DNA from 3 places in the Microbacterium sp. sgz311019 genome. Region 3 is predicted to be linked to each of the others. Evidence: predicted binding sites of a transcription regulator. Region 3 holds the regulator's gene; each other region holds the start of a gene.
What was found. The regulator HrcA, encoded in region 3, represses chaperone genes, less so after heat shock. The targets are predictions, from matches to a motif close to TTNGCACTCGNNNNNNNCGAGTGCNAA.

Region 1 (10,423 bases), on a different contig from region 3:
GACGGAGCGCGTGGCGACTTCGCCGCCGCGGCGACCGCGGCCTTCGCCGGGTTCGCTGTGTTCGGCCTGTTCACATCGCTCGCGCCCAGCGTGCTCGCGCACGTGATGAAGGTGACATCGCCACTCGCCGGCGGGGCGGTCAGCTTCTCGGTGCTTGCGGCGGCCGCCGTCTCGCAGCTCGTGTTCGCCCGGTGGCCGATGGCCCGTCAGCTGTCCGTGGCGCTCAGCCTGATGGTCGTCGGGCTCGCCGCACTGGCGATCGGCGCGCTCACGGCGAACCTCCCGCTGTTCGTCGCATCCGGGACCCTGGCCGGCGCCGGCGTCGGGCTCGTCTTCCGCGGCGCGATGCTGACTGCCGGCGGCCTCGCTCGCCCGGACCAACGCGGTGAGGTGCTCGCGGGCATGTTCCTCGTCGCCTACGCCGGTCTCGTGCTGCCGGTGCTGGCGATCGGTGTCGGGGTCGCGTTCTTCCCGATCCCGGTCGTCCTGCTGGTCTTCTCGATCACCGTGGCCGTGCTCGTCACGGTGGCAACGATCCCGATGATCCGCCGGGCCGCCGCGGCTCGAGTCAGCGGGCTCTGACCACGCGGGCCTCGTCCCATACCGGTTCGCCCGACTCGTAGACGCGCCCGTCCGCCCCGAACACGACGAAGCGGTCGAACGAGCGCGCGAACCATCGGTCATGCGTGACGGCGAGCACGGTCCCCTCGAAGCGCGCGAGGGCGTCCTCGAGAGCCTCGGCCGAGACGAGGTCGAGGTTGTCGGTCGGCTCGTCGAGCAGCAGCAGCGTGACACCGGAGAGCTCGAGCAGCAGGATCTGCAGGCGCGCCTGCTGCCCGCCCGACAGGGAGTCGAACGTCTGCTCGGCCTGGGCGACGAGGCCATAGCGGTCCAGCGCCGAGCTCGCCGCATCCCGTGGCATCCCCGGCCGCTCCGCGTCGCCGCGGTGCAGGATCTCGAGGAGGGTGCGGCCCGTGAACTCGGGATGCCGGTGGGTCTGCGCGAACCACCCGGGAACCACACGCGCCCCGAGGACGGCACGGCCCCTGTGCGCGACCGGCTCGAGCGCCGAACCGACCGCGGTGACGTGCCCGAGCAGTGCGTCGGGGTCGGATCCTCCGCCGGCGAGCAGGCGCAGGAAGTGCGATTTGCCCGAGCCGTTGGATCCGAGCACGGCGACGCGGTCACCGAACCAGACCTCGAGATCGAAGGGGCGCATGAGGCCCGTGAGCTCGAGGCCCTCGGCGACGACGGCCCGCTTGCCCGTGCGCGCTCCGCGAAGACGGAGCTTGAGATCCTGATCGCGCGGACGCTCCTGCGGTGGGCCGACCTCCTCGAATCTGCGCAGGCGCGTCTGGGCGGCGCGGTAGCGCGAGGCGAACTCGTCGCTGTTCGCCGCCTTCACCCGGAGCGTGGCGACCAGGTTCTTGAGCTTCGCGTGCTCCTCGTCCCAGCGGCGGCGCAGCTCGTCGAGCCGCGCCATCCGGTCCTCGCGGGCCTGGTGGTAACTCGCGAAGCCGCCGCCGTGCACCCACGCCGAGCTGCCTGCCGCCCCGACCTCGAGCGTCACGATCCGGTCCGCCGCGCGCGCGAGCAGCTCGCGGTCGTGCGACACGAGCAGCACCGTCTTCGGGGTCGCGCGCAGCTGCTCCTCGAGCCAGCGCTTGCCCGGCACGTCGAGGTAGTTGTCGGGCTCGTCGAGCAGCATCACCTCGTCGGGTCCGCGCAGCAGAGCCTCGAGCGCGAGTCGCTTCTGTTCGCCGCCCGACAGCGACTCCAGGTCGCGGACCCGCGCACGCTCGTACGGGATGCCGAGGGCCGCCGTCGTGCAGGCATCCCACACCGTCTCGTGCTCGTAGCCGCCCGCATCCGCGTAGTCCGCGATCGCGGTGGCATAGCGCAGCTGGGTGTCGGTGTCGTCGCGCTCGATGATCGCGATCTCGGACGCGTCGAGCTCGCGCGCGGCGCGGCGGATGCGGACGGGCGCCACCGAGACGAGCAGATCGTGCACGGTCTCACCCGGACGGCTGTGACCGACGAACTGGTCCATGACACCGAGGCCCCCGCCGACGGAGATCACGCCGCTGTCGGGAGCGACCTCGCCGCGGATCATCCGCAGCAGCGTCGTCTTGCCGGCGCCGTTCGCGCCGATGAGCGCGGTCGTGCGGCCCTCGCCGACGCGGAACGTCGCCTCGTCCAGCAGCGGCCGTCCATCGGGCAGCGTGAACGTCACGCCGCCGACATCGATGTATCCCACGGGGCTGTCCTTCCGCCCCGCATCCGACCCCGGATGCCGAGCCGACCAGACTAGCGCAGGGCGATCACTTCTTGTAGTTCGGCGCCTCGACGACGATCTGCACGTCGTGCGGGTGCGACTCTTTGAGGCCCGCCGCGGTGATACGCACGAAGCGGCCCTTGACCTTGAGCTCCTCGACCGTGCGCGCACCGACGTAGAACATCGACTGACGCAGGCCGCCGACGAGCTGGTACGCGACGGCGGAGACCGGGCCCCGGTACGCGACCTGACCCTCGATGCCCTCGGGGATGAGCTTGTCGTCGCTCGGCACGTCGGCCTGGAAGTAGCGGTCCTTCGAGTACGAGGTCTTCTTGCCGCGCGTCTGCAGCGCGCCCAGCGAGCCCATGCCCCGGTAGAGCTTGAACTGCTTGCCGCCCTGGAAGACGATCTCGCCCGGGCTCTCGTCGGTGCCGGCGAACAGCGACCCGATCATGACCGCGTCGGCGCCGGCGACGAGCGCCTTGGCGATGTCTCCCGAGTACTGCAGGCCGCCGTCGGCGATGATCGGGACGCCCGCCGCGCGCGCCGCAAGGGATGCCTCGTACACTGCGGTGACCTGGGGCACGCCGACGCCCGCAACGATGCGCGTCGTGCAGATGGAGCCCGGGCCGACGCCGACCTTGACGGCATCCACACCCGCGTCGATGAGCGCCTGCGCGCCCTCGCGGGTGGCGACGTTGCCGCCGATCACGTCGATGTGGTCGAAAGTCGCGTCGGACTTGATGCGCTTGACGATGTCGATGACGCCCGCCGACTGGCCGTTGGCGGTGTCGACGACGAGCACGTCGACGCCGGCATCGCGCAGCGCCTCGGCGCGCTGCCACGCGTCGCCGAAGAATCCGATCGCCGCGCCGACGCGCAGGCGACCCGCTTCGTCCTTGGTGGCGAGGGGGTACTTCTCGCTCTTGTCGAAGTCCTTGATGGTGATGAGGCCGGCGAGCTTGCCCTCGTCGTCGATGAGCGGGAGCTTCTCGACGCGGTGCTTCGCGAACGCGGCGATGACCTCGCCGGCGCCGATGCCGACACGCCCGGTGACGAGGTTCTCGCTCGTCATGACGTCCTTGACGTAGGTCGACTTCCGCTCGAACGCCGACACGAACCGCATGTCGCGGTTCGTGATGATGCCGACGAGCCGCCGGTCGTCGTCGATGACCGGGAGGCCCGAGACGCGGTACTGCGCGCAGAGACGGTCGACCTCGTCGACCGTCGCATCCGGGGTCGTCGTGATCGGGTTCGAGATCATGCCGGACTCGCTGCGCTTGACGCGGTCGACCATTGCGGCCTGGTCCTCGATGGACAGATTGCGGTGGATGATGCCGAGGCCGCCCTCGCGCGCGATCGCGATGGCCATGCGCGCCTCGGTCACGGTGTCCATGGCGCTCGAGATGAGCGGCGTCGCGACGGTGATGCGACGCGTGACCCGCGACGACGTGTCGGCCTCACTCGGGATGACGTCCGTGTGCCCCGGCAGGAGCAGGACGTCGTCGTACGTGAGTCCGACGAAACCGAACGGGTCAGGCTGCTCCATGGGATGCTCCTCCAGATGCCGCGCTCGAGTGATTCCGCGGCGGGGTGGGACGACGACGACCAGGACGGGAGTGGGCTCCCGGCCTACCGATTGTAAAGCGCGCCACCTGAGCGTTTCATTCCCGCGACGGCGGGGTGGATGCTGCGGCTCACGCCGATGCGCGATAGCGGCGGACCGCTCGCAGCGAGTCGATCGTCAGCAGGATGAGGGCGATCCAGACGAGGCCGAAGCCGATCCAGCGGGCCGGCGGCATCGGCTCGTGCAGGATGGCGACGCCGACGAGGAACTGCAGGATCGGCGTGACGAACTGCAGGAGCCCCACGACAGTCAGCGGCACGCGGCGCGCGCCCGACGCGAACAGCAGCAGCGGAATCGCCGTCACGACACCGGCCATCAGCACGAGCACCGCGTGCCACGTGCCATAGCCGAAGATCGTGAGGCCGCTCGTCATCCCGACGACGATGAGTTCCACGAGCGCGACCGGCAGCAGCCAGAAGGACTCCAGCGTCAGGCCGCTCACGGCATCCACCGCGGTGCCGATGCGCTTCTTCACGAGTCCGTACAGGCCGAACGAGAACGCGAGGATGAGCGCGATCCACGGCACCTCGCCGTAGGCGACGACGCTCACGATCACCGCGACGACCACGATGCCGATCGCCACCCACTGCATGACGTCGATGCGCTCGCGCAGCACGAGGACGCCCAGCAGGACCGTCACGATCGGGTTGATGAAGTAGCCGAGGCTCGTCTCGACCACATTGCCGGTCAGCGTCCCGATGAGGTACGTCTGCCAATTGACGTAGATCAGGATGCCGGCCACCGCGGTCCAGCCGAGCAGCCGCGGCTGCCGCACGATGGCGATGAGCCTCGGCCACGCGCGCGTCGCCGTCAGCAGGAGCGCGCAGAAGACGAAGGAGAGGATGATCCGCCACGCGACGATCTCCCACGGACCGGTGGGCGCGAGCAGCAGGAAGTAGAGCGGGAAGACGCCCCACAGCAGGTAGGCGGCGAAGGTGTAGATGACGCCGCGGCGCCGCTCGCGCTGGGAGGCGACGACCGACACGGCGCCCGTTCCCAGCACCTCGGTGCAGTCGGCGAGCGCATCGGCCCGGGGCGCCTCCGGTGCGCCCTCGGACTGGGGCGACGAAGGGAGGCGGCTCACCGCACCAGCCTACGCGCGGGGTCCGACGCGGGGATGCAGAGGGGCCCGGATGCCGCAGCATCCGGGCCCCTCTGAAAGCAGGTGTCGCCGATCAGCGGACGACGACCGCCAGCACGTCGCGCGCCGACAGGACGAGGAACTCGTCACCGCCGAACTTGACCTCGGTGCCGCCGTACTTGCTGTAGATCACGCGGTCGCCGACGGCGACGTCGAGCGGGATGCGGTTGCCGTTGTCATCGATGCGGCCCGGGCCCACGGCCACGACCTCGCCCTCCTGGGGCTTCTCCTTGGCGGTGTCGGGGATGACCAGACCGCTCGCGGTGGTCTGCTCGGCCTCGACCTGCTTGATGACGATCCGGTCCTCGAGCGGCTTGATGGAAACCGACACGGTGTACCTCTTCCTTCTTGGAGTGAAGACTCGTTAGCACTCGCAACGTGGGAGTGCTGATCAAAGTCTAGAACGGCCTCTGGCACTCATGCAACGCGAGTGCCAATCTGGGCCCCCAGGCCGAGGCTCCGCGCAGCGCGAAGCGATGCGGGGAGACGCGCGAAGACGTCACGGAGGGATGCCTAGGCTGGGGTTCGTGGAGATGAGCGAGCTGCGGGCCCTGCTGACGCCGGAGGGGCTGCGGCTCCTCGACGAGACCCGGGCGACCGGCATCCGGGATGTCGCCCGCGCGGTGTCGCGACTGCGCGCCGCGGGGCACTCCGCCGACCTCGTCTCGGCGGTCGTCGGCCAGGCACGACTGCGCGAGCGCGCGGCCGGCAAGTTCGGCCCCTTCGCCGACCGGATGCTGTTCACCCGCGCCGGACTCGAGCAGGCGACGCGCCTCGAGATCGCGGCACGCCATGCGGGACGATTCCGTGCTGCCGGCCTCGACAGCGTCGCCGATCTCGGCTGCGGCATCGGCGGCGATGCGCTCGGCTTCGCCGGGATCGGGATGCGGGTGCTCGCGATCGAGGCGGACGAGGTGACCGCGGGGATCGCGGCATACAACCTCGCTCCGTTCGGTGACGCCGTGACCGTTCGGCACGGTCAGGCCGAGGCATCCGATCTCTCCGGCGTCCAATCGGTCTGGCTCGACCCCGCCCGCCGCACCGCCGGGCACACCGAGACGTCGCGTGTGCGCGCCGAGGACTACGCGCCGTCGCTCGACTGGGCGTTCGACCTGGCCCGGCGCCTCCCGACGGGCATCAAGCTGGGGCCTGCCTTCGACCGCGAGCTCATCCCCGACGACGTCGAGGCGCAGTGGATCGGCGTGGACGGCTCCACGATCGAGCTCGTGATGTGGTCGGGTGCCCTGGCCCGCCCGGGCGTCAGCCGCGCCGCCCTCGTCGTCCGCGGCGGTGTCGCCAACGAGCTGACGGCGACGACGGATGCAGAGGACGAGCCGGTGCGGGAGTTGGGCGCCTTCGTGCACGAACCGGAGGGGGCCGTCATCCGCGCTCGCCTGATCGGCGATGTCGCGCGCTCGCTCGAGGCGGGCATGCTCGCGTCCGGCATCGCCTACCTCACCGGCGATGCGGCCGTGACCTCGCCGTTCGTGTCGAGCTTCCGTGTCCGCGAACAGCTCCCGTCAGACGTGCGAGGACTCGCGAAGGCCTTGCGAGAGCGCGGCATCGGGCGGCTCGAGATCAAGAAGCGCGGGGTCGACGTCGATCCTGCGAAGCTGCGCACCCAGCTCAAGCTGCGCGGCGATGAGGAGGCCACGCTGCTGCTCACGCGACGCGGCGGCACGCGGCTGTCGATCCTCGCCGATCGGGTCTGAGCGCTCTCAGCCGAGCGCGAGGGCGCCCTGGCTCGCCGCCCAGATGAGCCAGCCGGCGCTGTAGAGCAGCGACAGGGCGGCGAGGGCGATCGCCCAGATCGCGATTCCCCTCGGCTCCCCGCGCCGAACGGCGAGGGCGCCGGCGACGAGCGCGACGACGCCGAGCAGGAAGCCCCAGCCGACGACGAGCGAGACCAGCAGCCCGACGACGGCGAACGCCAGCGCCCACGCTCCGAACCGCGCGCGAGGCGGCTCGGCGATCCAGTCGGTCGGGGTGTAGCCCGGCGGATCCTCCGCGCCCGGTTCGAGCGGTGCGGATTGGACCGTGATGAGGACCGGTCCTGTGAGCTCGCGCGAGAACCCGCCACGGTGCGCGCCGGGGAGGGGCGTCGCATCCTTCGCCGCCGTGAGGTCGGGGGACGCCGCCTCCACACGCGGGGATCCCGCCTTCGGCGGGGATCCGGCGTCCTGCGGAGATCCGTCGATCTGCGGGGACTCCGGGCCCGGAGCGCCCGATTCCGGCCGGATCTCCGCGGCTGCGCCGGCGTCGGTGGGGTCGCTCACGGCACCGCGACCGTCTCGGCGACCTGGATCTCGGTGACCGGCAGGGTGGAGTCAGCGCCGAACTCCAGCGTGGAGGGGCGTCTGCCGGACATGATGAGCTCGGCGGCAAGGCCGGCGATCATCGCCCCGTTGTCGGTGCACAGGCTGAGCGGGGGGATGCGGACGCTCACGCCCGCCTCCGCGGCGCGGGCGAGCGCGACATCGCGCAGGCGCCGGTTGGCGATCACTCCCCCGCCGAGGAGCAGCCGCGGCACGTCGTGGTCGGCGCACGCGGCGAGCGCCTTGGTCACGAGGACGTCCACGACCGCCTCGCGGAAGGACGCGGCGACATCCGCAATCGGCAGTTCTCCCTCGTACTGCTCGGTCCAGCGCGCGACCGCCGTCTTCAGTCCGGAGAACGAGAAGTCGTAGCGGTGCTTGTCGAGGTCGCTCGCGCGCGAGAGCCCGCGCGGGAAGCGGATCGCGGTCGGGTCGCCGGATGCGGCGGCCCGATCGATCTCCGGACCCCCCGGATACGGCAGCCCGAGAAGCCGCGCGACCTTGTCGAATGCCTCGCCGGCAGCGTCGTCGACCGTCTCGCCGAGGAGCTCGACGTCGGTCGTCAGGTCGCGGACCAGCAGCAGCGACGTGTGCCCTCCGCTGACGAGAAGGGCGACGGTGGGGAGCTCGAGGGCCGGGGCGGATGCGCTGTGCTGCGCTGAGGGGGAGAGGATGTCGGCGGCGATATGACCGACGAGGTGGTTGACGGCGTAGAGGGGCTTGCCGAGCGACACCGCGAGCGCCTTCGCGGCACCGATGCCGACCATGAGCGCCCCGGCGAGCCCCGGGCCACTGGTGACCGCGACCGCGTCGAGGTCGTCGAGCCGGACGCCGGCCTCGGCGAGCGCGGCCTCGATCGCCGGCTCCAGCGCCTCGAGGTGCGCACGTGCGGCGACCTCGGGCACGACGCCGCCGTAGCGGGCGTGCTCGTCCATCGAGCTCGCGATCGTGTTCGACAGCAGCGTGCGGCCGCGGACGATGCCGATGCCGGTCTCGTCGCAGCTCGTCTCGATGCCGAGCACCAGGGGCTCCTCGGCGCGATCGACGTTCACGTGCACACTCCCCCCGCTGCAGAACTCCACGGATTCGTGCCCGATCCGGCCGCGCGGCCGCCTCCGAGGGCGTCCTGCTCAGAATCCGGCGGAGTTTCGCCGGCGCCCGCGGCCGCACCGTGCGCCTGCCATTGGCGCAGATCGAGACGCATGATCACGGCGTCCACGTCGTCGGGCTGGTAGTAGTGCGGTCGGCGGCCGAGCTCGGCGAACCCCTCCGACGCGTAGAGCCCCCGGGCGACGGGATTGTCCGCCCGCACCTCGAGGAACACCTCCTCCGCCCCCCGCTCCTGCGCGGCGGTCAGCAGGTCGCGCAGCAGCGCGCGACCCTGCCCGCGTCCGCGTGCAGCGGAGTCGATCGCGATCGTCTGGATATCGGCATCCTTCGACCCTCGCAGAGCCCGCACTCCCCCGTACCCGACGATCCGTCTCGCGGTCTCGACGACGAAATAGCGGTTGTGGGTCGACTCGAGCTCGGCGCGCATCATGGCCTCCGACCAGGCGTCGGTCGGAAATGAGGCGCGCTCCAGGGCCATGATCGCGTCGAGGTCGGCCACCGTCGCGGCGCGGCTCACGCGGACACCCGCTTCTGCGCGCCGGGGAGCGTCACATCCGGCGACCGCAGGTAGAGGGCGTCGTCCGGCCCGATCGTCCGGCGGGCGGCGAGGGCGCGGGCGGCCGCGACCCCGACGAGGGCGGCAGGAACGGCGTGGGCGTCGAGGCGGAGGGCGCCGAGCGCCGCGAGGCGTGCGTCGAGCTCGTCGCGCGGGATGAGAGCGGGCTCGGTCGCACGGACGGGGAGGCCGTCGGCATCCATCCCGTCGTAGACGGTATACGCGAACTCGCGCCGGCGCGCGTCGGTCACGACGGCGAAGAGCTCGTCGGCTTCGCCCAGCAGGGCGGCCTGCAGGAGGTGTCCCAGGGCGACGGCGTCGTGGCTCACGACCGGCACGACGGGGATGCCACGGCCGAGGGCGAACGCACGCGCCGCGGCGATGCCCACCCGCAGCCCGGTGAAGGGGCCAGGACCCATTCCCGCAGCGACATGTGTGATCGAGTCCTCGGTGCGCGCGGTGACCCCCAGAGCCGGAGTGATCGCTGCAGCATCCAGCGCGCGGGCGATGAGCGTGCCGATGGCCTCGGCATGCCCGAGCGGGTTCTCGCTCGCCTCCTCCGCGCGCACGACGCCGTCGGCGTCGACGACGGCGACGCTCGTGCCCACCGAGGTGTCGATGCCGAGGATCATGCTTCCAGGGTAGTCGCGACGCCGCGGCGCGCCGGCGCTCGGGGGCGTCGGCTGATCGTCACGATCCGCGGGGAATCGGCATCCAGCTCGTCCGCGTCCGCGACCACGCCGCGGGCCGTGTCGACTCCGCGCGTGGGCCCATCCCTGTCCAGCTCGACCTCCCACCAGGTCTCGCGCAGGCCGTCGACCATGCCGCGGCCCCATTCGACGACGACGACGGAGTTGTCGACGTCGACGTCGAGGTCGTCGAGCTCGGCCGCCGAACCCAGCCGGTAGGCGTCGACGTGCACGAGCGGCGCGCCGCCCACAAGCGAGGGATGCGTGCGCGCGATGACGAACGTCGGGCTCTGCACGGGGCCTCGCACGCCGAGGCCGGCCGCGATGCCGCGGGTCAGCGTCGTCTTGCCGGCGCCGAGCGGACCAGTGAGCACGACGAGGTCGCCGGGGTGCAGCATCCCGCCCATCCGCTCGCCGAGGGCCTCCATGTCGGCGGGCGCGACGATCTCGTGCCGGCCCTCCAGCTGCGCGAGGCTCACGATCGCACCTGCCGGCGCGGCACGCGGGGACCGATGCGCGTCACGATCTCGTAGTTGATGGTGGATGCGGCGTCGGCCCACTCCTCGACCGCGGGCACGCCGAGCGCGGGATCGCCGAACAGCGTCACCTCGTCGCCGATCCGCACCGGAGCGTCACCGACGTCGACGACGAACTGGTCCATCGCGATGCGGCCGGACACCCGGAACCGCTGACGCCCGATGACCACCGGC
Region 2 (10,423 bases), on a different contig from region 3:
CTCGAGCGAGTCGAGGGCCTTCTTGCCCGACTGGATCAGCGCGACGCCACCGCCGGGGACGATGCCCTCCTCGACGGCCGCCTTCGCGTTGCGGACGGCGTCCTCGATGCGGTGCTTGCGCTCCTTGAGCTCGACCTCGGTCGCCGCACCCGCCTTGATGACGGCCACGCCGCCGGCGAGCTTGGCGAGACGCTCCTGGAGCTTCTCGCGGTCGTAGTCGCTGTCGGTGTTCTCGATCTCGCGGCGGATCTGGGTCACGCGACCCTCGATCTGAGCGACGTCACCGGCACCCTCGATGATCGTGGTCTCATCCTTGGTGATGATGACCTTGCGCGCCCGGCCGAGCAGGTCGAGGGTGGTGTTCTCGAGCTTGAGACCCACCTCCTCGCTGATGACCTGGCCGCCCGTGAGGATCGCGATGTCCTGCAGCTGCGCCTTGCGGCGGTCGCCGAAGCCGGGAGCCTTGACGGCGACCGACTTGAAGATGCCGCGGATCTTGTTCAGCACGAGAGTCGCGAGCGCCTCGCCCTCGACGTCCTCGGCGATGATGACGAGCTCCTTGCCGTCCTGGATCACCTTGTCGACGACGGGCAGAAGATCCTTGATGTTCGAGATCTTCGAGTTCGCGATGAGGATGTACGGGTCCTCGAACACCGCCTCCTGGCGGTCGGGGTCCGTGACGAAGTAGGGGTTGATGAAGCCCTTGTCGAAGCGCATGCCCTCGGTGAGCTCGAGCTCGGTGCCGAAGGTCTGCGACTCCTCGACGGTGACGACGCCCTCCTTGCCGACCTTGTCGATCGCCTCGGCGATGAGCTCGCCGATGGTGGGGTCTGCGGCCGAGATCGAAGCCGTGGCAGCGATCTCCTCCTTGGACTCGACCTCCTTGGCGCTTGCGAGCAGCTCGGCGGTGATGGCCGCGACGGCCTTCTCGATGCCCTTCTTGAGCGAGATCGGGTCGGCCCCGGCGGCGACGTTGCGCAGACCCTCGCGAACGAGCGCCTGAGCGAGGACCGTCGCGGTCGTGGTTCCGTCACCGGCCACGTCGTCGGTCTTCTTGGCGACCTCCTTGACGAGCTCGGCGCCGATCTTCTCGTACGGGTCGTCGAGCTCGATCTCCTTGGCGATCGAGACGCCGTCGTTCGTGATCGTGGGGGCGCCCCACTTCTTCTCCAGCACGACGTTGCGGCCGCGCGGGCCCAGGGTCACCTTGACCGCGTCGGCCAGGGTGTTCAGGCCGCGCTCGAGGCCGCGACGGGCCTCCTCATCGAAAGCGATGATCTTTGCCATGTGTGTGTCGTCCCTCCCGGACGGTGGCTTGCGATTTAGCACTCCCAGAACGCGAGTGCTAAACCTCATTCTGGCACTCGACCCATCCGAGTGCAAGCCAACGCCGGGCGTCACGCCACGCGGCGACTCAGGGGGCGTCAGGCGACGACGCGCACCGCTTCCGCCTGCGGGCCACGCTGACCGGAGCCGACGGAGAACTCGACCGCCTGCCCCTCCTCGAGCACGCGGTATCCGCTCATCTCGATGTTCGAGTAGTGGACGAATACGTCCTGGCCGTCGGGGATGGTGATGAATCCATATCCCTTCTCGGCGTTGAACCACTTCACGGTGCCCTGGGTCATGCGCTTCTCCTTGCTGGCAGAACCCGTTCATCGTATGAGCGCGCGGATGCCGCGAACCGCCGACCTGCGCCTTGTTGACGCGCCGGAAGCCAACTGTTCACAGGCCCGAAACAAAGGACTACTTCGAGGGACTGGCCTTCGCGCCCGATGCCCGGTCCATGCCGACGACGACCGCGAGCTGTTTCGCCTCCGGGTCGTTCGCGGGCTGGTACGTGTCGCTCTGCGCGACCTGTGCGCCGCCGATCGCCTGCGCGAGCCCGCGGGCAGCGCCCTCGTCGGCCGGGAGCGCGTAGTACACGGTCGTCTTCTCGAACCCGGTGGTGCCGGCGTCCCCCGCCTGAACGTTCTCGGGCTTCCAGCCGGCGGCGACCACCTGCTGCTTGACCGACGCGGCCAGGCCTGCCTGGCCGGTGGCGTTGAGCACGAGCACCGTGTACGACGGGTCGACCACAGGCGTCACACTGGGTGCGGCGACAGCGGTCGGCGACGGAGACGGCCCGAAGCTGATCTTGCCCGAGGCGATCAGCGTGCCGAAGATGCCCGCCCCCACCAGGACGACCGTCGCGAGGGCGGCCCACGTGAAGACGAGCCAGCCGCTCATGTGGGGGTTCTCCGCGCGGTGCGCACCTACCCGGCCGGTGTCGTCGGGGAGCGAGTCGAAGCGGTCCCGCGGCTGGCTCGGATTGGGCATCCCACGATGCTAACCGAACCGCCGATGGAGGCGTGCTCAGGGATGCGTGTCAGCCCGCGCCGCCGACGCGGGCGGCGCGAGAGTCGCGTCGGGCGTCCCGCAGCCGCCGGAGTCGCTTGACCAGCAGGGGGTCGTGGGCCAGCGCGTCGGCGGACTCGATCAGGTGGCCCAGCAGCTGGTAGTAGCGTGCGGGCGTCAGATCCAGCTCGGTTCGGATCGCCTCCTCCTTCGCGCCGCCGTGTCGCTGCCACGAGGCCTCGAAGGCCAGCAGATCGCGATCGCTGTCGGGAAGGGGCATCCCCATACGGTAGCCGCGGGATGCGCGGACCCTCGGCAGAGCGCGCCGCTACCCCGAGACTCGCCACTCGACGAATCCGCCGAGGGGATCCACGGCCGCCACCGCCTCGCCGTCGAGCGCCAGCACGAAGGACTCGGACGGCCACGTCGCCATCTCGATGGGGGCGCTCCACCCGTCGTGCAGGGCGGGCGCGTCCAGCGTGATCCAGCGGCCGGCCGCCCGCGCCGATTCGATGATCCGACGGCGACCGGTGAACGGCACGTGCGCGAGCACGCCCGGGGTGGTGACGACGAGTGTCGCGTGCGCCGGAGCCTGCGCGGCCGCCGCGCCGAGGATCTCCGCGGCGTCGCCCTCGAAGAGGAGCGGCGGCTCGCTCGCCGCGATGTCGAGGGCGTCGCGGATGCGGTCCGCCCTGCCCGTCTCGCCCGGCCACACCAGCGTCTCGAGCCAGCGTCGGTCGTCGCGATCCCTCGCGTCCAGAGGCGAGAGGTCGATTCCGGCGCGCCACACGACCTCGGGCAGGCGCAACTCCGGTCGACCCGGGCCGCGCAGGCGGGATTCCAGGACGACGCTCGAGCCGCCGGGCGGCTCGAGGGCGATCACCTCGCCGTCATCGAGCCGGAAGGCGTACGCGTACCGATCGGGATACAGGCACAGGCCGGCGCTCGCGCCGACCTCGAGCAGCGCGATCGGCCCCTCGATGAGCGAGAGCGCGGGCAGCAGCGCGGCGCACCGCAAAGGCTCGTTCGTCTGGACGCTGCGGCGCTCGCATTCCACGACGACGGCGTCCGCATGCGCGATGACCCAATCCCGCCAGGCCGTCGTGTCGGTCTCGGGCGCTCCGAGCAGGCGCATGACGGCGAACACCAGGGGCGGCTGGCGCCGGGTGTCCGGGATGCGGGCGAGGACGACGGCGAGGGCGGGATCGGATGCCACGGCCTCCGCCCAGCGGGCGTACAGCGCTGACCGCCCCGGCGCCTCATCCCGGGCGAACCGCGCATACCTTTCGGCGACCGCATCCCTCACACTCACGGCACCATTCTGGCGAACGCTCGGAACACTCCCCTGCCGACTCGGGTTGAATGGGTATGGCTGAAGGGATTGCCATGACCTACGACGTGACCAAGTCCGACGCGCAGTGGCGCGAGGAGCTCTCACCCGAGCAGTTCGCGGTGCTGCGCCAGGCGGCGACCGAGCGCCCGTGGACCGGGGAGCTGCTCGACGAGAGCCGCGACGGCTTCTACACCTGTGCCGCCTGCGGCGCCGAGCTCTTCAAGAGCGGCACCAAGTTCGACTCGCACTGCGGGTGGCCCAGCTTCTACGAGTCGGTGCGGCCGGAGGCCGTCGAGCTCATCGAGGACCGCACTGCCGGGATGGTGCGCACCGAGGTGCGCTGCGCGAGCTGCGGCTCGCACCTCGGCCATGTCTTCCCCGACGGGTTCGGCACACCCACGGGCGACCGGTACTGCATGAACTCCCTCGCCCTCGAGTTCACCCCCGAGTCCTGAGCCTGCGGGGTCCGAGTGACAGGCGCTGAACCACCCCGCACCGTCGTCGTCACCGGCGCCGGCACCGGGATCGGCCGCGCGACGGCGCGCGCGTTCCTCGACGCCGGCTGGGCGGTGGCCTTGGCGGGCCGCACCGTGGAGACCCTGGTCGAGGCAGGGGCGCAGCATCCACTCGCCCTTCCCGTCGTCGCGGACGTGACGGATGTCGACTCCGTCCGCAGGCTGTTCGCCTCGGTCGTCGAGCGCTTCGGCCGGGTCGACGTCGTCTTCAACAACGCCGGAGTCCCGGGACCGACCGGCGCGGTCGACGAGATCGATCCCACCGCGTGGGAGCGCACGCTGGCGGTCAACGTCACGGGTGCGATGCTCGTGGCCGCCGAGGCGGTGCGCACGATGAAGGCGCAGACGCCGCAGGGCGGGCGCATCGTGAACAACGGCTCGATCGCCGCCCACCGTCCGCGTCCGCGCACCGTCGCCTACGCCGTCTCCAAGCACGCCCTGGCGGGCCTCACGCGGTCGATCGCACTCGACGGACGCCCGTTCGGCATCACGTGCGGGCAGATCGACATCGGGAACGCGGCCACCGACCTGCTGGCGGATCTCGGCGAGGGCCGCGGCTTCACGCAGCCGGACGGCAGCATCCGTCCCGAGCCCGTGTTCGACGTCGCCGACGCCGCGCGCGCGGTCGTCCTGATGGCCGAGCTGCCTGCCGACGCGGTGATCGGCTCGCTGATTCTCACCGCGGCCGGGATGCCCTTCGACGGCCGCGGCTGACGGCCGGGCGCGACCGATCAGCTCGGGTGCACCCCGAACGCGACGGCGAGCTTCTCGATCTTCTGCGCGCGACCGAGGCGGGGCAGGTCGCTGCCGTCGCGGATGACGCGGCCGCGGCTCTCGAAGTCGGCGAGGAAATCGAGCGCCCAGGCGACCTCGCTCGGCGTCGGGCTGATGACCTCGTTGATGACGGGCGCCTGATCCGCGGAAAGGCAGAGCTTGCCGGTCATCCCCATCGAGACCGTGATCGCGGAGTGCTCGCGCAGCGTCGGCATGCTGTTGCCCACGGTCGGCCCGTCGATCGGGCCCGGGAGGCCGCCGACGCGGCTCGCGATCACGAGGCGTGCCCGCGGGTACGCCATGGCCTCGGCGTCGGCGCTCATGCCGGTGTCACGTCGGAAGTCGCCGCTGCCGAAGGCGAGGCGGAAGGCGCCGCGCGCCTTGGCGATGTGCGCGGCATCCTCCATGCCCACCGCCGACTCGATGAGGGCGACGACGGGCACCGTGCCGCCGAGACGGTCGAAGGACGAGGTGACCTGGTCGGGCGTCTCGGTCTTGGCGAGCATGATGCCGAGCAGGGACGGGATGCCGGCGAGCACGGCGAGGTCGTCGCTCCAGAACGGGCTCGACACGTCGTTGACACGGACCCACGCGCGGCCGCCGGCGCGCAGCCAGTCGGCCACATCCCGGCGGGCCTTGGGCTTGTTAGAGGGGTCGACGGCGTCCTCGATGTCGAGCACGACGGCATCGGCGCGGGACGCCGCATTCTCGTCGAACAGGTCGACGCGTGTGCCGGGGACGAGCAGCCAGGAGCGGGCGATCGCGGGGTCTACAGGCCGATGCGGCGCCGTCGGCCGCGTCGCTGAGACGAGCGTCCTCAGGTCGTCGGAGCTGTCGAGCCTCTCGGGGCCGCTGCCGTAGGGGTCTGCCGACATCACTCACTGCTTCCGTCTGGTGGAATAAGAATTCTGTATACCGAACTACGGTACCACTCGGCGAATTTCGGGATCAGGACTCGCCGGATCCACGCGCCCGTACCCGCCTACAGCGGGCGCTCGCGAGAGCGCATCGCGAGTTCCGCGCCGGGAGGCGCATCGGTCGCCTCGTCATGCGAGCGTCTGCCAGCCTAACGCGGGCACCCCGCCCGGCGAATCCCCGCGCCTCATGGATGGTATCGGCCGCCCCTCACCCGATGGTCGCGCCGCCGGAGGTCACCCCGCGCCGAGCGCGGCCGGTCCCCCGGCGCCGCCGACGACCTGGAACTCGCGGCCGCACTGCGCGCACACCCATCCGCCTTCGACGTCGCGCAGCACAGTGTCGTCGTCCGGACAGCGCGGGTGGACAGCCTCGCCGAGCTGGATGGGGGTGTCGAACATCGCGGGACCTCCGTCAGGTTCGGTGGTTCAACTATGCGGGCGGCCGGACGTGCGCCGAGATGTATGAGAGCACTCTCACCGAGCGTCCGCGGACGGGGACTTCGGGACCAGGTCCGCCGACGCTCTAGACTCGATCCCTGGAGTCCGGATCTCCGGGCCTCGCCGACTTGGCGCAATTGGTAGCGCACCGTACTTGTAATACGGGGGTTACGGGTTCGAGTCCCGTAGTCGGCTCAGATCACGGCGTCGGAGTCGACGTGGGCGTCGGCGTCGGAGTCGGCGCCGTCGACTTGTAGTAGCTGTTGCTCGCGATCGTCAGCACGAACTGCGCGAACTCGGCTGGGTCGTCCAGTGCACCCATGTACGGCGTGCCGTTGACGAGCACGAGCGGCGTCCCCGTGAGGGTGACGCCCTTCGTGTCGGGGACGCCGGACACCGCGCGGTCGGTCACTGCCTTGACCCACCCGGCATAGGCCTCGTTCTGGATGCACGATCGCACGGCCTTGGGGTCACTCGCGCCGGACGCCGCCGCGAGGTCGGCGAGCGCCGCATCCGTCAGTCCGTCCGAGTCGGCGGACGGCTGCTTCACGAGCAGCTCGTTCGCATAGGCGAAGAACGAGTCCGGCGAGTGCGTCGCGACGCAGGCCGCCGCGCTCGCGGAGCGCAGGGAGTACTTGGTGCCGTTCGACTTCGCGGTCAGCATCGCCACGGGGTAGTACGTGAGCTTCGCCGCGTCCTCGGTGACCCATTTCTTGAGCTGCTGGACGTTGGCCACCTGGAACTCGCGTGCACCGGCCGACAGGAAGTCGACGTAGACGCGGATGTCGACAGGGGCGGCCGCGGAGGCGGAGGGCGACGACGTCGGTGTCGGCGTGTCTGCCGCCGCCGGTGTGGGGGTCGGGGTGGGCGTGGCGCCGGAACCCACCTGGCCGGCCGTGCTCGCGATGCCCGCGACACTCGTGATGTGGAATCCGTCGTTGCTGAGGTTCTGCGGCTGCGCCTGCGGCTTGGCGGCGGTGGACGCGAACGCCCAGGTCACGGATGCGGCGAGAGCGGCGACGAGGACGACGATGCCGGTGACGATCCAGGCGCGCCGCGCTCGGCGTGCACGAGTCTGCTTGGCCTGGACCTGCTGCGCCTTCTCGCGCACCGCCTCTCGGCGCTGGCTCGAGGGGGTGTTCGAAGAACCGTCGCTCGACATGAAACCTCTTGAGATGCGGGCGCCGGGGCTGTCCCGGCGAGGGTCGCGCACGGGCGGGCGACCGACGTCGATGCTAGTAAGACAGGCTGAGAAATGCCCAGACGTGAGGTGCGAAGGGCCGCAGTCCGCCACGCTCAGCCGGACGTGCCATAATGACGCAACGCCCGAAGACGGGCGCGCGGGCAGCGCCCCGCCTCATCCTCACTACGGATCGTCCGGCACGTACCTGCCGGTGAAGGAGAAGAAAATGGCCACGGTCACGTTCGACAACGCAACCCGCCTCTATCCGGGCGGCAACCGTCCCGCGGTCGACAAGATCAGCCTCGAGGTCGGAGACGGCGAGTTCCTCGTCCTCGTCGGTCCCTCCGGCTGCGGCAAGTCGACCACCCTGCGCATGCTCGCCGGCCTCGAAGAGGTCAACTCGGGCCGCATCCTCATCGGCGACCGTGACGTCACGGACATTCCGCCGAAGGACCGCGACATCGCGATGGTGTTCCAGAACTACGCGCTGTACCCGCACATGACCGTCGCCGAGAACATGGGCTTCGCTCTGAAGATCGCCGGCGTCGGCAAGGAGGAGCGCGCCGCGCGCGTCCTCGAGGCCGCCAAGCTCCTCGACCTCGAGCAGTACCTGACACGCAAGCCGAAGGCCCTCTCGGGCGGCCAGCGTCAGCGCGTCGCCATGGGCCGTGCGATCGTCCGCAACCCGCAGGTCTTCCTCATGGACGAGCCGCTGTCGAACCTCGACGCCAAGCTGCGCGTCCAGACCCGGACTCAGATCGCGTCCCTCACGCGCCGCCTCGGCGTCACCACGGTCTACGTCACGCACGACCAGACCGAGGCGCTCACCATGGGCGACCGCATCGCGGTGCTGAAGGACGGCGTCCTGCAGCAGGTCGGCAACCCGCGCGAGCTGTACGCAGCCCCGAAGAACGTGTTCGTCGCCGGCTTCATCGGCTCGCCCGCCATGAACCTCTTCACGACCGACGTCGTCGACGGCGGCGTGAAGTTCGGCCAGTCGACCGTCGCGGTCGAGCGCGAGGCTCTGGCGAACGCCGGGTCGCAGGTCACGATCGGCGTCCGCCCCGAGGACATCCAGGTCTCGACCTCGCCGGTCGAGGGCCTCGAGGTCGTGGTCGACCTCGTCGAGGAGCTCGGCGCCGACGGCTACCTCTACGGCCACTCGGAGATCAACGGCAAGCGCACCGACATCGTCGCGCGTGTCGACGGCCGCAACCACCCGAACGCCGGCGAGACGGTCCACCTGACGCCGACGCCGCACCACATCCACCTGTTCGACCTCGAGTCGGGCGAGCGCCTCGGCACGAAGGCCGTCGCCTCGGCGTGACACGCGAACGACTCGGCGCGGGCGGGATTCACGGATCCCCCCGCGTCGTGTCGTTTCCGCCCGCCCCCACGGAGCCCCCATGCCGGACGCCCTGAGCATCACCGCAAGCGCCATCGATCCCGGCCTCCTCGCCCTCCCGTGGTCGACGACGCTCGCCGACTGGCCGAAGCGCGACATCGTCTACCTGCCCAAGGGCATCTCGCGCCACCTCGTCCGGTTCGCGAACCTGTCAGGCCACGTCGTCGCCATCAAGGAGACCACGGAGGAGATGGCGCGTCGCGAGTACGAGATGCTCGGCAATCTGCATCGCCTCGCCGTCCCGTGCGTCGAGCGGGTGGCGGTGATCGCAGGGCGGACGGATGTCGAGGGAGAGCCGCTGGCCGCCGCCCTCGTCACCGCACACCTGCGCTTCTCGCTCCCCTATCGCGCCCTGTTCACCCAGGTCCTGCGTCCCGACACCGCGACCCGCCTCGTCGACGCCCTCGCCGTGCTCCTCGTCCGGCTGCACAACGTCGGGTTCTTCTGGGGCGACGTGTCGCTGTCCAACACGCTCTTCCGACGGGATGCCGGCGCCTTCGCCGCCTACCTCGTCGACGCCGAGACCGGCGAGCTGCACGAGACCGGCCTGACCAAGGGCCAGCGGGCCCACGACCTCGAGATCGCGCGCACGAACATCGCCGGCGAGATCATGGACCTCGAAGCCGGGGGGCGCCTGGAGCGCGGCGTCGACGCGATCGAGATCGCTGACGGCATCATGTCCGCGTACCACTCGCTGTGGGCTGCGCTCACCGATCAGGAGACGTTCGCGGCGAACGAGGCGTGGCGCATCACCGAGCGTGTGCAGCGCCTCAACGACCTCGGCTTCGACATCGGCGAGATGTCGATCCAGGCGACACCCGATGGCACGAGGGTCTCCATTCAGCCGAAGGTGGTGGATGCGGGGCACCACCAGCGGCGCCTCCTCCGCCTGACGGGACTCGACGTCGAGGAGAACCAGGCGCGGAGGCTGCTGAACGACCTGGACGAGTATCGCGCCCGCGCGGGACGCCGCGGCGACGACGAGGAGATGGTCGCGCACGAATGGCTGAGCCGCGTGTTCGAGCCGATCGTGCGCGCCATCCCCTTCGATCTGCGCGCGAAGCTCGAGCCAGCCGAGGTGTTCCACCAGATGCTCGAGCACCGCTGGTACATGTCGCAGGCCCAGGGCCGCTCCGTGCCTCTGGCGGAGGCGCTCACGAGCTACATCGACGAGGTGCTGCGCCACCGGCGCGACGAGGCGACGATCATGGGGCCGCCGACCGAGACGGTGACGATCCCCGTCGTCGGCGGCGACCAGCTCGGGGCGGACGACGACGACGAGGATGCGATCGACTGGCGCGACCTCGTCTGAGTGCTCCAGCCAGTCGGGTCAGTAGCCGACGGTGAACCGTTCGCGGCGGTGCGCGCCGTTCTCGATCTCGTCGACGACCGCGATGGCGAAGTCGGCGCCGGAGATGTAGGACGTGCCTTCGGAGTCCTCGACGACGACCTCGCCGCCGTCGCGGTACGAGCCCGTGCGTTCGCCCGGCTCCCACGAGCCGAAGACCTTCGGCGGGTGCA
Region 3 (10,423 bases):
ATGCGGTTGCCCTGACGGTCCGTGTAGTACGTGCACGAACCGAGCCCGCTCGCGACGAACTTCTCACCCGTCATCGGGAAGTAGTTCTCGACGTTGAAGGTCGCCATCCGTACGCCGCCACCGGTGCTGGCCGGCTGCTGGTTGGCCGCGCGGCGGTCGCTGAAGGTGGCGACGGCGGCGCCGTCATCCGTCACCGGCGTCGTGGGCTGGAAATTCCACAGGCTGTTCCGATAGTCGAGCACCACGGGCGCGTGGAACGTGACGGATGCGCCGACGCTCACCGTGTTCCCCGCGGTGAGCCACGGCAGCGGGATGCCGGTGTTGGACGACGAACTGAAGTTGGTGCTCGCGCCGTCGTCGAGCGTGATCGTGCGCGCGGAGTTGTCGGCCGCCGTGGCCATCGCCTCGGCCGAGCCGGCGGTGCCGGCATCCGTCGGCTGCCGAAGGGGGGTGTCACCTGCGGCCAGCGTGAAGGAGCCGTACCAGTTCGCGTCGTAGTTGTCGGTGACGGTGAAGGTCCCCTGCGGGGCCATGAGCTCGCCCTCGTGCGCCTCCTTCTGCGCGTCCGTCGTGAGGTCCGTCCACGCGAGCGTGTCGGGCGCGACCGCGGGCAGCGCGGCCGGGAGCTTCGTCACCGTCGGCGAGGTGATCTCGGTCTCGCCCTTGAACTCGGCGACCGTGCCCGTGACGGAGACGCTGTCGCCGACGCTCACCTGGCCGGCCGAGATGGAGCCGAAGACGAACACCGCGTCCGACTTGCCGGGCGTCGCATCGTCCGCCGGCGCGCCGCCGGCGCCGCCTGTCTCGAGGAAGAAGCCGTTGAATCCGCCGGTCCGGTAGTCGGCGGTCACCACGCCTGTCGTGGTGACCTTCTGACCGACGTACGGAGAGGTGTCGGTCGAGCCCTGGATGTCGGCGATGGCCAGCGTCGGGGGAGTGTCGCCGCCGGGGGGAGTCGTGTCGCCGCCTGCAGCCTGCGGGGTCGGTGCGGCGACCGTGAAGTCGGCGGCGTTGTTGTCGGTGTCGAGGCCCGTCGCCGAGCGCTGGTAGCTGAGGACGACCGAGTTGCCCGAGGCCGCGGTGCCCTCGGGGGAGTTGCTCGTGCCCCAGCCGATCTTGTCGATCACGCTCGCGGCGCTCGGGAGGACGCCGGTCGTGCTCGAGGCGATGAAGAGGGTGCCTCCACTCCCGCCCGGGTTGATGCTCGTGCCCGTGTCGAGGTCCGGCGTCGGCAGCGCCGCCCCGTTGGCGCCGTTGCTCGGGAGCTGGATCAGGAAATGCCCGTGCGCCGGAACCGTGCCGCTCAGCGCGTACACCTGGGATCCGGCGGGCGTGACCGTGCTCGTGGCGGCGCGGTACTGGAGCGTGTCGCCGGAGAGGCCGATCGGCGCGGACGTCGGGTTGTACAGCTCCACGAACTTGTTGAGGTACGACGCGCCCGCCGACCCGCCGTTGACATAGGCCTCGCTGATGACGAGGCCCGATCCGGCAGTGTTCGCGAACGCCGGTGCCGAGAGCCCGGCACTGAGCAGACAGGCCGCGGTGGCCGCCGCTGCAGCGACGGCGAGGCGTCGATTCTTGGTCAAGGGCATCGGAAGCCCACCTCCATGGATGATGGATCGGAAGAGAGGAGCCGCGGGTGACACGACTCCGGACCCACCCTGCCCCTGGCCGCAGACAAAGAAAAGGATTTGCTGGGAAATTCCGATGAATTCTCCGCAGCCGGCTGCGCCGCGCGATCGCTGCCGGCAGACCCCGCATCCTGCCGCCGCTCCTTTGCCCCGTAGAATCTTCAGGACATGTCACCGCGCGCCCTGAAGCCCCTCGAGCCGTCCGCCACGCCGCCCGAGCTGATCCGCAACTTCTGCATCATCGCCCACATCGACCACGGAAAGTCGACGCTGGCCGATCGCATGCTGCAGATCACCGGCGTCGTCGCCGACCGCGATATGCGCGCTCAGTACCTCGACCGCATGGACATCGAGCGCGAGCGGGGCATCACGATCAAGTCGCAGGCCGTCCGCATGCCGTGGTCGGCTCAGGACGGCACGTTCGCGCTGAACATGATCGACACCCCCGGTCACGTCGACTTCACGTACGAGGTGAGCCGGAGTCTCGCCGCGTGCGAGGGCGCGATCCTGCTGGTGGATGCCGCGCAGGGCATCGAGGCGCAGACGCTCGCCAACCTCTACCTGGCCCTCGAGAACGACCTCACGGTCATCCCGGTGCTGAACAAGATCGACCTGCCCGCGGCGGACCCGGAGAAGTTCGCGCTGGAGCTCGCCAACCTCATCGGGGGCGACCCCGATGACGTGCTGCGGGTGTCGGGAAAGACCGGCCAGGGTGTCGAGGAGCTGCTCGACCGCATCATCCGCGACATCCCGGCGCCCACCGGCCAGGCGGACGCCCCGGCGCGCGCCATGATCTTCGACTCGGTCTACGACTCGTACCGCGGCGTCGTCACCTACGTTCGCATGGTGGACGGCAAGCTCGAGCCGCGCGAGCGCATCCAGATGATGTCGACGAGGGCCACGCACGACCTCCTCGAGATCGGTGTGTCGAGCCCGGAGCCGGTGCCGACGAGGGGCCTGGGCGTCGGCGAGGTCGGCTATCTGATCACGGGCGTGAAGGATGTGCGCCAGTCCAAGGTCGGCGACACGATCACGAACCTGCGCAAGCCGGCGAAGGACGCCCTCCCCGGGTACACCGACCCGAAGCCGATGGTCTTCTCGGGCGTCTATCCGATCGACGGCAGCGACTACGGGGATCTGCGCGAGGCGCTCGACAAGCTCAAGCTCTCGGATGCGTCGCTCCAGTACGAGCCGGAGACGTCGGTGGCGCTCGGCTTCGGATTCCGCTGCGGCTTCCTCGGCCTTCTGCACCTCGAGATCATCACCGAGCGCCTCGCACGCGAGTTCGGCCTCGATCTCATCACGACCGCTCCGAGCGTCATCTACGAGGTCACGACCGACACCGGCGAGCACGTGACGGTGACGAACCCGAGCGAGTACCCGGACGGTCGCGTCGCCACGGTGTCCGAGCCTGTCGTCAAGGCCGCGATCCTCCTGCCGAAGGACTACGTCGGAACCGTCATGGAGCTCTGCCAGGGCCGGCGCGGACAGCTGCTCGGCATGGAGTACTTCAGCGAGGAGCGCGTGGAGCTGCGCTACAACATGCCGCTCGGCGAGATCGTCTTCGACTTCTTCGACCAGCTCAAGTCGCGCACGCAGGGCTATGCGAGCCTCGACTACGAGCCGGCCGGGACCCAGGAGGCCGACCTCGTCAAGGTCGACATCCTCCTGCAGGGCGACAAGGTGGATGCCTTCAGCTCGATCGTGCACCGCGACAAGGCGTACGCCTACGGCACGATGATGACCGAGCGGCTGCGCAAGCTCATCCCTCGGCAGCAGTTCGAGGTGCCGATCCAGGCCGCCATCGGCGCGCGCATCATCGCCCGCGAGAACATCCGCGCGATGCGCAAGGACGTCCTCGCGAAGTGCTACGGCGGCGACATCACCCGCAAGCGCAAGCTCCTCGAGAAGCAGAAGGAGGGCAAGAAGCGAATGAAGATGGTCGGCCGCGTCGAGGTCCCCCAGGAGGCGTTCATCGCCGCGCTCTCGGGTGACGTCGAAACAGGCAAGAAGTAGCGTAAGAGACCTCTCACGAAGCGGTCAGGCGCGTCTGGGTAGGGTGGAGATCATGCGGCGCGGGACCTTCCGAGACGAGACGGTGGACTATGCGGCCGTGGGGGCGACGCAGGCATCGGACCTGATGCAGTACCCGCCTGAGCGCAGCGTCCCCGCCCACGAGTCGTGGCGGATCGGCAGCGGCGAGGCCCGCTTCCACAGTGCGGGGGAGGCGCTGCTGTCCTGGCGCGCGCTCCGCGACGGCGGACTCACCGTGTCCGATGTGCGTCCGGCGGCAGGTCCCATGTACACGGGTGTGAGCTTCGATGACGAGGGCAAGCCGATCGGCGCGTCCAAGTTCGAGGCCGATCAGCGCTTCGACGCCGACGGCACCCCGTACGTCAGCGCGGGCGAGACGATCCACGTGCGCGGCCGCGTCAACGGCCTGAAGGCCGACGCAGAGCTGCGCGTCATCTTCGTCGTCGAGGAGCCGCGACGCATCGGCTTCGCGCTCGGCACGGTCGACGGCTCCGTCGTCAGCGGCGAGGAGTCGTTCATGCTCGACTGGCGCACCGACACCGATGAGGTGTGGTTCACCGTCCGCGCCTTCGACGCGCCGGCATCCTTCGTCTACAAGCTCATGCCCAGCCTCGTGAAGCGCCGCCGCCGGGCGCTGTTCCAGCGGTATCTGCGCGCGATCTCGCCGCTCTACACGACGCCCGCCTGATGGGCTCCGCCCTTCCGATCGGCGATCCGGCTCCGGCGGACGGCGCGCTGCCCGACGACCTTCCCGTCGACCCTGCCGTCGACTTCGGCGTGTACCTGCACGTGCCGTTCTGCCGTGTGCGCTGCGGGTACTGCGACTTCAACACGTACACCTCGGACGAGCTTCGCGGCGCCCGCCAGGATCAGTACGCCGACACGCTCCTGCGGGAGGTCGAGCTGGCACGCGGAGCGATGAGGGATGCGGGCGCCCTGCGACCGGCATCCACCGTCTTCTTCGGCGGCGGCACCCCCACGCTCCTGCCTGCCGGCGATCTCGCCCGGATGCTCGCCGGCGTCCGCGACGCCTTCGGCATCGTGGACGGAGCGGAAGTCACGGTCGAGGCGAACCCCGACACCGTGACGGATGCCGTGGCGGACGAGCTGGCCGGGGCGGGCGTCACCCGCATGTCGGTGGGGATGCAGTCCTCCGTGCCGCATGTGCTCGCGGCGCTCGACCGCACGCACGACCCCGCGAACGTTCGGACCGCCGTGGCTGCGGCGAGGCGAGCCGGGCTGCAGGTGAGCGTGGACCTCATCTACGGCACCCCGGGGGAGTCGCTCGGCGACTGGCGCGACTCGGTGGAGACCGCGATCGCACTCGAGCCCGACCACGTCTCGGCGTATGCGCTCATCATCGAGGACGGCACGAAACTCGCACGGCAGATCCGCCGCGGTGAGGTCGCAGCGCCCGACGACGACCTGCAGGCCGACATGTACGAGCTCGTCGACGAGCGGCTCCAGTCCGCCGGCTTCGACTGGTACGAGGTGTCGAACTGGGCGCGCGACGCCGATCTGCGGTCACGGCACAACCTCGCGTACTGGCGCGGCGCCGACTGGTGGGGCTTCGGCCCCGGTGCGCACAGCCATGTCGCCGGCCTGCGCTGGTGGAACGTCAAGCACCCCGCGGCCTACGCGCAGCGGCTCGCGGCCGGCGAGTCTCCCGCGGCCGGACGGGAGCGCCCGGATGCCGCGGCCCGCACCCTCGAGTCCGTCCTGCTGCGCTCGCGCATCCGCGAGGGGCTGCCTGTGTCGGAGCTGCAGAGCGAGGGGCGCCGGGCCGTCGCCTCCCTCATCGCGGACGGGCTGATCGACGGGCATGCGGCCGTCCGCGGAACCGTCGTGCTCACGCTGCGGGGCCGCCTGCTCGCCGACGCCGTGGTGCGCGCGCTGACGGAATAGCGGATGCGGCCTCAGCGCATCAGCGCATCCAGCGCGTGTGCGCGCGGCAGCGGAACGTCTGTCGTCTCGGTGTCGTAGCGCCGCACGGTCCGGCTGTCGTCGAACGGGGGCCAGCCGGCATCCTGCGTCTCGATGAAGCGGATCCAGTCGTCGTGCATGCGGTCCGCGAGCGCCTTCGGCGCGCCGGGTCCCGCCATCCGAAGGGCATCGGGAGTCCCACCGCGATGGAAGACGAAGCCGATCTCCATCGCGTGCGCCGCCCGCAGGCCGCGCACCGGGCTCGGCCATGCGAACTCGTAGACGTAGGTGCGTCCGGCTCGCGTCTGCGCGGCGCGGATCGCCGGAGCACGCAGCAGGCGGTCCGTCACCATCTGCCCGAGGATCTCTCCGGGGGTCGAGCCGGGAAGCTCACGACGGTAGGCGGCGGCGGTCGACCGCGGGATGCGCAGCGCGGCCCGCGCCAGGAACACCTGCATCCTGCCGATCTTCGCGAGGGCTGCGGGCGGCAGCCACAGCCGGTACTCGTCCGTGTTCGTGCCGATGACGATCGGCAGGCTGAGACGTCCGAGACCGACGTCGGGCGAGACCGGCAGCGATTCGGGATCGAGCGCGAACGCGAATCCCGGGGCGCCCGACAGCGGCGTCGATCCGGCGGACTGCGCGGCCCGTGCCTCGAGCAGGGCGCGCGGCGTCACGGCGGCGAAGGCGTCGCGCGTGGCCGGGATGCCGAGGCGCTGGGCGAGCTCGCGGGTCACGCGCCCCGCCTTCTCGGGTGCGACGGCCTCGAGCGGACCGCTCTGGATGATCGCTCCGCGTACGAGCGCGCGGCTCTCGCTGCGCATGAGGAGCCCGGCCACGATCGCGCCGCCGGCCGACTCGCCGACGATCGTGATCCGGTCCGGGTCGCCGCCGAAGGCCGCGATCTCCCGGTGCACCCAGTCGAGCCCTGCCGCCGCATCCTGGAGCCCGAGATTGAGCGACGCTCCCTCGAGCACCGAGAAGCCCTCCGAGCCGAGCCGGTACGCGATCGACACGAACACGACGCCGTCACGGGCGAACGTCGTCCCGTCGTACGAGTCGAGCGCCGGGGTTCCGCGCTCGAGCGCGCCCCCGTGGAACCACACCATGACCGGCAGACCCATGCCCATGCCGATGACGTCGGCCGGCGTCCAGACGTTGGCCGTCAGGATGTCCTCCCCGGGGATCTCGACGCAGTCGAGCAGCTCGGCGAGAGCCGCGGGGTACGGGTCCTGCGGTGCCGTGGGACCGAAGGCGGTCGCATCCCGCTCCCCCTCCCACGACGCGGGCGGGGCGGGTCGCGCGAATCGCAGGTCGCCGAACGGCGGTGCCGCGAAGGGGATGCCGAGGAACCGCAGGATGCCGTCGTCCCCGGCGCCGCGCAGGGTCCCGGTGCTGATCGAGATCGTCGTCGTCGACGGATGCGTGTCGCTCACGCTGTTCAGCGTAGAGGCCCGCCAACGTCGTGAGTGGGTGGAGCCGGGGTAGAATTGGCACTCTGCAGATCCGAGTGCCAGACGTGGACGGAGGAGGTGGGCATGGTCAGCGAGCGGGGACTTCAGGTGCTGCGCGCCATCGTCGAGGACTACGTCGAGACGCGCGAGCCGGTCGGCAGCAAGACGATCGTCGATCGCCATGCCTTCGGTGTGTCCGCGGCGACGATCCGCAACGACATGGCCCAGCTCGAGGACGAACAGCTCATCGTCGCGCCGCACACGTCCTCCGGACGGGTGCCGACCGACAAGGGGTACCGCGTCTTCGTCGACCATCTGGCCGAGCTTCGCCCGCTCTCGCCCGCACAGCGGCAGGCCATCGCCTCCTTCCTCGACGGACCGGGCGACGACCTCGACGACGTGCTCGTGCGCACGGTGCGCGCGCTGACACGGCTCACCGGCCAGGTCGCGCTCGTTCAGTACCCGTCCTTCGCCCGCGCCGCGGTCTCGCACGTCGAGCTCGTGGGTCTGGGCGGGGGCCGGGTCGTCGTCATCCTCGTGACCGACACGGGTCGCGTCTCGCAGCGGATGGCGGCGTTCCGCGAGGATCTCAGCGAGATGGATGCCTCGCGCCTGCGCGCGCAGCTCGCGGCCCTCGTCACGGGACGCCGCGTGGGCGAGGGTGCGCAGCGGGTGGCCGAGGCGCTGGCGGCCGAGCAAGCCAGACCGGCGTCGGATCCGATCGCGACGGCGCTCCTGCGGATGGTGGGAGAGGAGCTCGACGAGTTCCGTCAGGACCGGCTCGTCATGGCCGGAGCGGCGAACCTCGCCCGACGCGAGGACGACTTCCGCGGCAGCATCTATCCGCTCCTGGAGGCGATCGAGGAGCAGGTGACGCTGCTGAGGCTCATGAGCGAGATGGTCGCCGACGAGCATGGGCTGTCGGCGAGCATCGGCCGCGAGAACGCGGCCTTCGGCCTGGCCGAGGCATCCGTCGTCACGAGCGACTACGCGCCCGGCGAATACGATGCGGCCGGACTGGCCCGCGTCGGCGTGCTGGGGCCGACGCGCATGGACTATCCCACCAACCTCGCGGCGGTCCGCGCCGTCGCGCGCTACCTCAGCCGGCTGCTCGAAGACGACGAGCTCGCCCGCTGAACCGCTCCACCCGAACGAACCGCGCCCCGACGCGGCAGGAAGGCGATTGTGGCTGACCATTACGAGGTCCTCGGCGTCTCGCGCGACGCCTCACCCGACGAGATCAAGAAGGCGTACCGCCGGCTCGCGCGCGAGCTGCACCCCGACGTGAACCCCGGGGCCGAGGCCGAAGAGCGCTTCAAGCTCGTCACGCACGCGTACGACGTGCTGAGCGACCCGGAGCAGCGCCGGCGCTACGACATGGGCGGCGACCAGCCGTTCGGCGGCGGAGCCGGAGGCTTCGGCGGGTTCGGCGACATCTTCGAGACGTTCTTCGGCGCGGCCGCGGGCGGTGGCCGCGGCGCTCGGCCGCGCTCTCGCCGGGAGCGCGGACAGGACGCGCTCGTGCGCGTCACCATGGAGCTCCGCGACGTCGTGTTCGGCGTGCATCGCGAGATCGAGGTCGACACCGCCGTCCTGTGCGACACGTGCGAAGGCTCCTGCTGCCAGCCGGGGACGTCGCCGGTCACCTGCGACATCTGCCAGGGGACGGGGCACATCCGACAGACCGTGCGGAGCCTTCTCGGCAATGTCGTGACGACCCAGCCGTGCAACGTCTGCCAGGGTTACGGCACGACGATCCCGTACCCGTGCGCCACCTGCCAGGGCCAGGGCCGCGTCCGTGCGCGTCGCACGGTGTCCGTCGACATCCCCGCCGGCGTCGAGACGGGCCTGCGGCTTCAGCTTCCCGGCTCCGGCGAGGTCGGCCCCGGCGGCGGCCCCAACGGCGACCTCTACATCGAGGTGTCCGTCGCCCACGACGAGGTGTTCAGCCGCGAGGGCGACGACATCCTGGCCACCCTCGAGGTGTCGATGCCCGACGCGATCCTCGGCGCCGAGACGACGATCCAGTCCCTCGACGGCCCGGTCGACCTCGAGATCCGCCCCGGCGTGCAGAGCGGCGACGTGCTGACGATCAAGGGCCGCGGCATCACGCCGCTGCGCGGCTCCCAGCGCGGCGACCTGCGGGTCGGGGTGCACGTCATCACACCGACCCGTCTCGACGGCAAGGAGCGCGCGCTCATCGAGGACTTCAAGAAGCGGACGAAGGCCCCCGGGCCGCAGCTCGCGCAGTTCCATCAGGGCCTGTTCGCCAAGCTGCGCGACCGCTTCCGGAACGGCTGAGCCGGTGGCCCTGCATTTCCTGCTGACCGGAGCCGCGGGCGCTCCGCGGGACGAGCCCCTCGACGTGGGCGTGGGAGACGCCGTGATGCTCACGGGCCCGGAGGCGCATCATGCCGCAGCCGTCCGCCGCGTCCGCGTCGAGGAGACGGTGACGGTCGGCGACGGCCGCGGCGTGTGGCTGACCGGCGTCGTCGAGTCGGTGCAGCCCGCGCAGGTGGTGGTGCGGGTGACCGCCCGGCGCGACGTGCAGCCGCCGGCGCCCCGCATCCTTCTCGTCCAGGCGCTCGCGAAGAGCGACCGCGACGAGCTTGCTGTGCAGGCGGCGACGGAGCTCGGCGTGGACGAGATCGTGCCCTGGCAGGCCGAACGCTCGATCTCGCGATGGGATGTGGCCAAGGCGGCCAAGGGCCGCGCGAGGTGGGAGACGATCGTGCGCGAGGCGTCGAAGCAGGCGCATCGGGCATGGGTGCCTGTCGTGGCGCCGCTCGCGTCGACGACCGACCTCGTCGAGCGCGCCCGCGGCGGTGCGACCGTCCTCGTACTGGAGCCGACGGCGGAGGACGCCCTGAGCGCCGCCGACCTGCCGCGCGAGGCCGACGTGGTGCTCGTCGTCGGGCCGGAGGGCGGGATCTCGCCGGCGGAGCTCGCCACCCTCGAACATGCCGGCGCGACGCTGGTGCGGCTCGGCGACACCGTGCTGCGCACCTCGACCGCCGGACCCGCCGCGCTCGCCGTCGTGAGCGCGCGCCTCGGCCGGTGGTGACGGCTCGGCGATCCCGGAGCCTGTCTCAAGGCCGCGGATAGACTTGACCGCATGACAGAACCGTCGATCTTCACGCGCATCCTCGCGGGCGAGATCCCGTCCGACATCATCGCGCAGACCGACAATGTCTTCGTCATCCGCGACATCGCGCCGCAGGCGCCCCTCCACTTCCTCGTCATCCCGAAGACGCCGAAGTACCGCGACGTGGTCGAGCTCGCCGCAGGCGACCCGGCGCTGCTCGCCGAGGTGGTCTCCGTGGCGAAGAAGGCCGCTGCCGATCACGACGGAGGCGACTTCCGCCTCGTGTTCAACACCGG

Region 1: groES (co-chaperone GroES) is a predicted target of HrcA. The motif match lies at 5,454-5,480, and genes of this name have one in related genera.
Region 2: groL (chaperonin GroEL) is a predicted target of HrcA. The motif match lies at 1,323-1,349, and genes of this name have one in related genera.

The regions. Positions count from the first base shown of each region.
Region 1 is NZ_JBWAXO010000003.1:380,577-390,999, forward strand. Features, by position in the region: gene AC0NZN_RS07050 (MFS transporter) at 1-582, shown strand, start outside; gene AC0NZN_RS07055 (ABC-F family ATP-binding cassette domain-containing protein) at 569-2,257, opposite strand; gene guaB (IMP dehydrogenase) at 2,322-3,824, opposite strand; gene rarD (EamA family transporter RarD) at 3,973-4,887, opposite strand; gene groES (co-chaperone GroES) at 5,078-5,374, opposite strand; gene AC0NZN_RS07075 (THUMP-like domain-containing protein) at 5,571-6,755, shown strand; gene AC0NZN_RS07080 (hypothetical protein) at 6,762-7,319, opposite strand; gene tsaD (tRNA (adenosine(37)-N6)-threonylcarbamoyltransferase complex transferase subunit TsaD) at 7,316-8,410, opposite strand; gene rimI (ribosomal protein S18-alanine N-acetyltransferase) at 8,407-8,985, opposite strand; gene tsaB (tRNA (adenosine(37)-N6)-threonylcarbamoyltransferase complex dimerization subunit type 1 TsaB) at 8,982-9,656, opposite strand; gene tsaE (tRNA (adenosine(37)-N6)-threonylcarbamoyltransferase complex ATPase subunit type 1 TsaE) at 9,653-10,195, opposite strand; gene alr (alanine racemase) at 10,189-10,423, opposite strand, start outside.
Region 2 is NZ_JBWAXO010000002.1:136,722-147,144, reverse strand. Features, by position in the region: gene groL (chaperonin GroEL) at 1-1,287, opposite strand, end outside; gene AC0NZN_RS03540 (cold-shock protein) at 1,425-1,628, opposite strand; gene AC0NZN_RS03535 (LytR C-terminal domain-containing protein) at 1,747-2,319, opposite strand; gene AC0NZN_RS03530 (DUF3263 domain-containing protein) at 2,369-2,617, opposite strand; gene AC0NZN_RS03525 (DUF2332 family protein) at 2,666-3,649, opposite strand; gene msrB (peptide-methionine (R)-S-oxide reductase MsrB) at 3,724-4,125, shown strand; gene AC0NZN_RS03515 (SDR family oxidoreductase) at 4,141-4,899, shown strand; gene AC0NZN_RS03510 (HpcH/HpaI aldolase/citrate lyase family protein) at 4,917-5,834, opposite strand; gene AC0NZN_RS03505 (hypothetical protein) at 6,111-6,275, opposite strand; tRNA gene AC0NZN_RS03500 (tRNA-Thr) at 6,437-6,509, shown strand; gene AC0NZN_RS03495 (DsbA family protein) at 6,514-7,476, opposite strand; gene AC0NZN_RS03490 (ABC transporter ATP-binding protein) at 7,724-8,824, shown strand; gene AC0NZN_RS03485 (DUF4032 domain-containing protein) at 8,904-10,214, shown strand; gene AC0NZN_RS03480 (NAD(P)-dependent oxidoreductase) at 10,233-10,423, opposite strand, start outside.
Region 3 is NZ_JBWAXO010000001.1:394,610-405,032, reverse strand. Features, by position in the region: gene AC0NZN_RS01915 (ExeM/NucH family extracellular endonuclease) at 1-1,592, opposite strand, end outside; gene lepA (translation elongation factor 4) at 1,800-3,647, shown strand; gene AC0NZN_RS01905 (DUF1990 family protein) at 3,700-4,353, shown strand; gene hemW (radical SAM family heme chaperone HemW) at 4,353-5,570, shown strand; gene AC0NZN_RS01895 (carboxylesterase/lipase family protein) at 5,582-7,024, opposite strand; gene hrcA (heat-inducible transcriptional repressor HrcA) at 7,127-8,179, shown strand; gene dnaJ (molecular chaperone DnaJ) at 8,228-9,343, shown strand; gene AC0NZN_RS01880 (16S rRNA (uracil(1498)-N(3))-methyltransferase) at 9,348-10,106, shown strand; gene AC0NZN_RS01875 (HIT domain-containing protein) at 10,158-10,423, shown strand, end outside.